DNA from 2 places in the Cupriavidus sp. UBA2010 genome. Region 1 is predicted to be linked to the other one. Evidence: riboswitches for the same ligand, from Rfam matches in the RefSeq annotation. Region 1 holds a riboswitch; the other holds the start of a gene.
What was found. Region 1 has a riboswitch for glycine ahead of gcvT (glycine cleavage system aminomethyltransferase GcvT). Riboswitches for the same ligand answer to the same signal wherever they lie in the genome.
Positions count from the first base shown of each region.

Region 2: it holds a riboswitch for glycine, as region 1 does, so the genes downstream of both, B2246_RS10900 (D-amino acid dehydrogenase) here and gcvT (glycine cleavage system aminomethyltransferase GcvT) in region 1, are expected to answer to the same signal.

Region 1 is NZ_DDCI01000015.1:204,441-207,963, reverse strand. It holds gene B2246_RS11830 (UvrD-helicase domain-containing protein) at 1-744, opposite strand, end outside; gene B2246_RS11825 (glycine zipper 2TM domain-containing protein) at 1,036-1,257, shown strand; glycine riboswitch at 1,412-1,499, shown strand; glycine riboswitch at 1,521-1,640, shown strand; gene gcvT (glycine cleavage system aminomethyltransferase GcvT) at 1,748-2,875, shown strand; gene gcvH (glycine cleavage system protein GcvH) at 2,980-3,360, shown strand; gene gcvP (aminomethyl-transferring glycine dehydrogenase) at 3,446-3,523, shown strand, end outside.
Region 2 is NZ_DDCI01000014.1:181,387-184,909, forward strand. It holds gene B2246_RS10885 (DUF190 domain-containing protein) at 1-323, opposite strand, end outside; gene B2246_RS10890 (PepSY domain-containing protein) at 532-798, shown strand; gene B2246_RS10895 (cytochrome b/b6 domain-containing protein) at 801-1,355, shown strand; glycine riboswitch at 1,390-1,489, shown strand; gene B2246_RS10900 (D-amino acid dehydrogenase) at 1,663-2,931, shown strand; tRNA gene B2246_RS10905 (tRNA-Leu) at 2,996-3,082, opposite strand; gene B2246_RS10910 (diguanylate cyclase domain-containing protein) at 3,159-3,523, opposite strand, start outside.

The DNA.
Region 1 (3,523 bases):
GAATGCCGGCGCGCGCAGATGCGACCCACCGGCCAGCAGCTTGAGCAACTGGTACTGGCACGCGTTGGTGTCCTGGTACTCGTCGACGAGGAAGTAACGCAGGCGGTTCTGCCACTTCAGTTGCACGGCTTCGTCGCGCGCGAACAGTTCGGCGGGCAGGCGGATCAGGTCGTCGAAGTCCACCGCCTGGTAAGCGTGCAGCGTGGCCACGTAATTGCGATACACCATCGCGGCCTGGTGCTCGTCCGCATCGCTCGCCTGCGCGAGCGCCGTCTCCGGATCGATCATGCCGTTTTTCCACAGCGAGATCGTGCTCTGCACGCTGCGGATCAGCTTCTTGTCCGTGGTGCCAAGCTGCTCCTGCACCAGACCGAAGCAGTCATCGGAATCCATGATGGAGAACTGCGGCTTCAGGCCAAGGTGCTCGGCTTCCATGCGCAGGATCTGCACGCCGAGCGAATGGAACGTGCAGACCGTGAGCTGCTTGAGCGGAATCCGCTTGCCCTCGCGCGTGGTCTTGCCCTCCATCAGCTTGCCGATGCGCTCCTGCATCTCCTTGGCCGCCTTGTTGGTGAACGTGACGGCGGCGATGTGGCGCGGCTCGAACCCCTTGTCCTCGATCAGGTGCGCGATCTTCTGCGTGATCACGCGCGTCTTGCCCGATCCGGCACCCGCCAGGACGAGGCATGGCCCGTCGAGATAGCGAACGGCTTCGGATTGCGCGGAATTGAGCCCGTGGGACATGTGATCTTTGATGAGGATTGGCCAGGATCGGCCGAAAAGGCGCGGATGAAGCACACCGGAGCCGGTGCGCCAAAGCTGGCGATGTTAACACGTGCCTCGTGTCACGCGCCTCGTGTCTGGTCGCACCCTGCACGTGTGTCGGAGACCGTCCTACGGCAAGCGTTTCGAGCCCGTAACAATCGTAAGCCGCGGGCACCCGGGCACGGCATCGGCCTCTCACTTATCACAGCGTGCCGCATGGCTGGCACGCGTGGCAGTACCGCATGTCGACAACAAAGCACTGGAGGCCATATGACTACGTTCCGCACGATTTCGAAGCTCACACTGATTGGTGTCACGCTTGCTGCCTTTGGCGGCTGCGCCGACATGACGCCGAAGCAGCGCAACACGGCGATCGGCGCGGGCGTCGGTGCCGTGGGTGGCGCCGTACTGACCGAAGGCAGCGCGCTGGGCACGCTCGGCGGCGCCGCCGTGGGTGGCGTGATCGGTAACGTCACGACCAAGGGTCACTAAGGGTTGTCCCAGGGCCGCTCATCAAGCGCCTGTTACCGGGCGCGATGACGGCCACCGACAGGTTGGCGAGGGCCGCCCGCAACGGGCGACCACGCACGGGACCGGGCCTGCCGCGCGAGGTTTGACAAAGGCAGACCGGTCCCGTACATTCACGCGCATCCGGCCGGGAGAGCGCGCAGCGATTGCGCCGCCGAAGGGGTATCACCCGAAAACTCTCAGGCACCATGGACTGGCTGGATCGGCATGCAACATGCACACAATGCATGCCGCACTCTGGAGAGCGACATCCGCTATTGCAAGGCAATGGTGAGCATGTCCACCGAAGGGGCGCACGAAGCACCATGCTTCGTAATCTCTCAGGTATCGAGGACAGAGGGGTCATCCGCGGCAGCGGACTGGTAGCGCATTGGCGCGACCGGACGCTGCGGCGGATGACCCTTTTTTCGTTTTCGAACCACGGTTTTCGAACCGAGCGCCCCCAAGGACATCCATGACGCTCCAGGCCACGCCCCTCAACGCCATCCACCGCGCCCTCGGCGCCCGCATGGTCGACTTCGGCGGTTGGGACATGCCCGTCAACTACGGCTCCCAGATCGAGGAACACAACGCGGTACGCGCTGACGCCGGTATGTTCGACGTCTCCCACATGTGCGTGGTGGACCTGAGCGGCACCCACACGCGCGCCTTCCTGCGCGGCCTGCTGGCCAACAACATCGACAAGCTGCAAACGCCGGGCAAGGCGCTCTATTCGTGCATGCTCGACGAGAAAGGCGGCGTCATCGACGACCTGATCGTCTACTTCTTTGCCGAGGACCGGTTCCGCCTGGTGGTCAACGCCAGCACGGCCATCGGCGACATCGAATGGATCCAGTCCCGCAACACGGCCACCGGCAGCGGCGTGACGATCACCCCGCGCCGTGGCGACCTGGCCCCGGCCGGCGTGAGCAAGCTGGCCATTGTTGCAGTGCAGGGTCCGAACGCACGCCAGAAGGTGTACGACGCATTCCCGTCGACCCAGCCCGCCGACGCGCTCAAGCCTTTCAACGCGGTGGTGGTGCACGACGCCGAGATGGGTGAACTGATGGTGGCCCGTACCGGCTACACCGGTGAAGACGGCTTCGAACTCGTTGTGCCGGCGGAGAACGTCGCGGGAATCTGGGAAAAGCTGTCCGCCTCGAGCGTGCGTCCCGCCGGACTCGGCGCGCGCGACACGCTGCGGCTGGAAGCCGGCATGAACCTGTACGGTCAGGACATGGATATCCACACGTCGCCGCTCGATGCGGGACTGTCGTGGACCGTCGACCTGCAAAGCGAGCGCAACTTCATCGGCAAGTCGGCGCTGCTGGCCAGTGGCCAGCAAAAGACCTTCGCCGGCCTGATCCTGCGAGACAAGGGTGGCGTGCTGCGCGCGCACCAGAAAGTCATCACCCCGGCCGGCGACGGCGAAATCACCAGCGGCACATTCAGCCCGTCGCTGTCGCAGTCGATCGCCTTTGCCCGCCTTCCCCGTGACATCACCCCCGGCACCGAGGTGCAGGTGGAGATTCGCGACCGCAAACTGACCGCGACTGTGGTTAAACTGCCGTTTGTGCGCAATGGCAAGGCACTCGTGAGCTGAGGCATCGCCCGGCTTCACACCAACGGTCGCCCTTACATCCCCCCGGCGGGCCAGCCAGGGGGGATGCCTGAAACAAGAAACACACTGCATTCCGGAGAACCTCAATGAATTTCCCCGCTGACCTGAAGTACACCGAGTCGCACGAATGGGTGCGCGTCGAGTCCGACGGCACGCTGACGATCGGCATCACCGATCACGCGCAGGACGCGCTCGGCGACATCGTCTTCCTGGAACTGCCCGAAGTGGGCAAGTCGGTCGGCGCCGGTGACGCGCTTGCCGTGGTGGAATCGGTAAAGGCCGCCTCCGACATCTACGCCCCGGTGGCTGGCGAAGTGATCGCCGTGAACGAAGCCGCCTCGGCCTCGCCGGAATCGGTCAACGCCAATGCGTTCGACGCCTGGCTGTTCAAGCTGAAGCCGGCCAACAGCGACGACGTGAACGGCCTGATGAGTGCCGACGCCTACAAGGCCAGCGTCGGCGCCTGAGCCCCGACACCCTGACTGATTCGATGCCGCAAACGCGGCGGCCAGGCTGACCACCTGCCGCCGCGCCCCCACGAGATTCCTTGCCATGAACGCCCCGCTCCCCATGAACGCTGCCGCCCAAGGTGCCCGGCCCACGCTGGCCGAACTGGAGGCGCGCGACGCC
Region 2 (3,523 bases), on a different contig from region 1:
CAGATATCGAGCGTGCCGACGAAGCCGAACTCGACCGGCGTCTTCGCATAGAACAGGCGGATGTCTTCGTGACGCAGGCGCTCCAGCAGCGCCTCCACCTCTTCGACCGTGGCAACCACAGTCACCTCTTCCGGCCGATCGGCAAGTTCGATGAAGTGCCAGGAGTGGAAGCGATGGTCGTGCCCGATTCCCTCCGCCGCCACCGTGTGCGTGGCGCCGCGAATCTGCATCTCCCGCATCACCTGCATCAGCCAGTGCGATAGCTGCTTGCCGTGATAGCGCCGACCTTCCTGGGTGTAGAAGGTGAGTTGATAGCCCTGCATGACATCTCCCTGCGGGTCCGGATTGGCCAGAAGCTGGAGCCCCCCACGTGGCAGTTTCATCGTATGCCAGGTGACTGCAATGGTCCAAGACCAGCCGCTGGGCCGCGAGCGCCCGACACCCCCTGGGAAACCCAGTGTTGAGAATGGCTCTCATTCTGAGTTAGGATGCCGCCATCGCCCCTTGCGGGGCTCATTGCCGGAGAAGTTCATGCAGAAGATTGCCGCTTTCCTCGTTGCCGGAGTGTTCTCGACCGCCGCTTTCGCCGGCGCCAACTGCGCCAAGCACCCGAAATCCGAATGGATGCCGGAAGCCGATGCCAAGGCCAAGATCCAGGAACAGGGCTACAACATCAAGAAGTTCAAGGTGGACGGCAATTGCTACGAGATCTACGGCACGACCAAGGATGGCAACAAGGCCGAGATCTACTTCGACACCAAGACGCTTGAAATCGTCAAATCGGAAATCGGCAGCTAAGCATGTCGGCGCCCGCGGACCGGACGAACGCCCCCGACACGATTCGCGTCTGGGACGTGGTCGTGCGCTTCACGCACTGGAGCGTGGCGGCCATCGTCTGCTTTGACCTCGTCCAGGACTCCGGAGACAAGGTGCACCGGACCCTCGGCTACATCGCCGCGGGGCTGGTGCTGTTCCGGGTCTTGTGGGGCTTCATCGGCAGCCAGCCTGCGCGTTTCCGCACATGGCTGCCACGTCCGTCCGCCATGCTGGCTTATGGCAAGGCACTGGTCGCCGGCCGCGCGCCGCGGTATGTCAGCCATACGCCGCTGGGCGCCGTCGCCATGCTGGCCATGTGGGCGCTGATCCTGGCGCTGGCGGTCACCGGCTGGATCTCGCGTCTCGATGCGTTCTGGGGCGAGGATTTGCCAGTCGACATCCATCGCTGGCTGGCGAACGGGCTGCTGGCGCTGGTGATCCTGCATGTGGCCGCGGCCATCGTCATGAGCATCAAGGGCCGCGAGAACCTCGTCGCTGCCATGATCACGGGGCGCAAGCCAGGTGATCCGCACCGCTAGCGGATTTATATGGCATAGTTGCCATCGTTTTACCCCGCGTGTATCGGGAGAGTCTGTGCCAGCCGCCCGGCCGACACAGCGCCGAAGGAGCAACCGCCCCGGAAACTCTCAGGCAAAAGGACCGGTACCCGCCATTGAACTCTGAAGAACCCCGGCTTGCACGTCAGCCGGCGGTACCGAAGGAGCAAGCGGCACGCGTATTGTTCGTGTGCCGCGAATCTCTCAGGTCAAGGACAGAGGGGGCGTCCGCAACCGCGCATGGTGCGCGGCGGACTGCCATCCCACGACGTCCTGAAAGACCTTCGACATGAAATCCATTGCAGTGATCGGCGGCGGCATCACCGGCGCCACGACGGCCTACGCCCTGGCCAAACGCGGGTTCTCCGTCACCCTGTTCGAACGGCACCGCTATGCGGCCATGGAAACCTCGTTCGCCAACGGCGGACAGCTCTCCGCCTCCAACGCGGAAGTCTGGACGCACTGGTCCACGCTGGCCAAGGGCCTGAAGTGGATGCTGCGCAATGACGCGCCGCTGCTCGTCAATCCGCGTCCGACCTGGCACAAGCTGAGCTGGTTCGCCGAGTTCATCGCATCGATCCCGCATTACCGCCGCAACACGGTGGAGACCACGCGGCTTGCCATTGCCGCGCGCCAGCACCTGTTTGCGTGGGCGGAGGCGGAGGGCATCGACTTCGACCTCAAGCGGCGCGGCATCCTGCATATCTATCGGGACAAGGCGGGCTTCGATCACGCAGGGCAAGTCTCGAAGCTGCTCACCGAAGGCGGACTCGAACGGCGCGCGGTGACCCCGGACGAGATGCGAAGCATCGAGCCGACGCTGGCAGGCCGGTACTACGGCGGCTACTACACCGAAAGCGACTCTACCGGCGACATCCACAAGTTCACCACTGGTATCGCTGCGGCGGCGCGCAGACTGGGCGTGCAGATGCTCTACAACCAGGACGTGAGCGCCGTGTCGACCAGCGGCCGGCGAGTGACGATCGTCTCGGCTGACGATGGCCAGACGACATCACGCGAATTCGACGCCGTGGTCGTCTGCGCCGGCGTTGCCAGCCGCGAATTCGCGCGCCAACTCGGAGACCGCGTGAACATCTACCCGGTCAAGGGCTATTCGATCACGGTCAACCTCAACGACGCCGAAAGCCAGGCCTCGGCGCCCACGGTCAGCCTGCTCGACGACGAAACCAAGCTTGTCACCAGCCGTCTGGGCGTGGACCGATTCCGCATAGCCGGCACCGCAGAGTTCAATGGCGTCGACCGCGACATCCGCGCCGATCGCATCCGTCCGCTGATCGACTGGGTCCATGCTTGCTTCCCCGGCGTCAGCACCCGCAGCGTGGTGCCCTGGGCGGGGTTGCGACCGATGATGCCAAACATGATGCCGCGCGTCGGTCGGGGCCATGCCGCTAACGTGTTCTACAACACAGGGCATGGGCATCTGGGCTGGACGCTGTCCGCCGTGACGGCCGAGATGGTGGGGGATGTCGTGCGCCACGCCGCTACGGAGCAGCAAGGGCGCGTGGGCGTTGGCGGATTGGTGGTGGGCAACGGCTGAGGGAAGCCTTTCTTTCCGGGCGTAGAAACGAAAAAAGCCCCGCTTGCGCGGGGCTTTTCGAATCTGGTGCCCAGAAGAGGACTCGAACCTCCACAGTGTTGCCACCGCTAGGACCTGAACCTAGTGCGTCTACCAATTCCGCCATCTGGGCGATGCGAGCCGCGAATTCTACAGAAGCCTGTGGAATTTGCAAGCCCCTGTGTGAATTCTCGCGAATTCATTCCGGGTCAGTTGCCGCGCAGTTCCAGGTAGAGCCCGCCATCGACCACGTAGCGGTTCCGGCCCGCCCGCTTGGCGCGGTACATGGCGCTGTCGGCGCGATGCAGCAGTGGCTCGAGGCGCGGCGCGTCGGGCACGGCGCAGACCGCGCCGACGCTGATCGTCACGAACGGCTGCACCGGCGTGCCGTGGTGGGGAATGCCCAGCTCGCGCACCGCTGCCACCATCCGGCGCGCGATGGTTCGCGTCTCCTCGGACGTGGAATCCGGCAGCACCACGGCAAACTCCTCGCCACCCAGGCGGGCGCAAAACTGCGTGCCGTCGAGCACGCAGGTCAAGGCCGTCGCGACCTGCCGCAGGCACTCATCGCCAC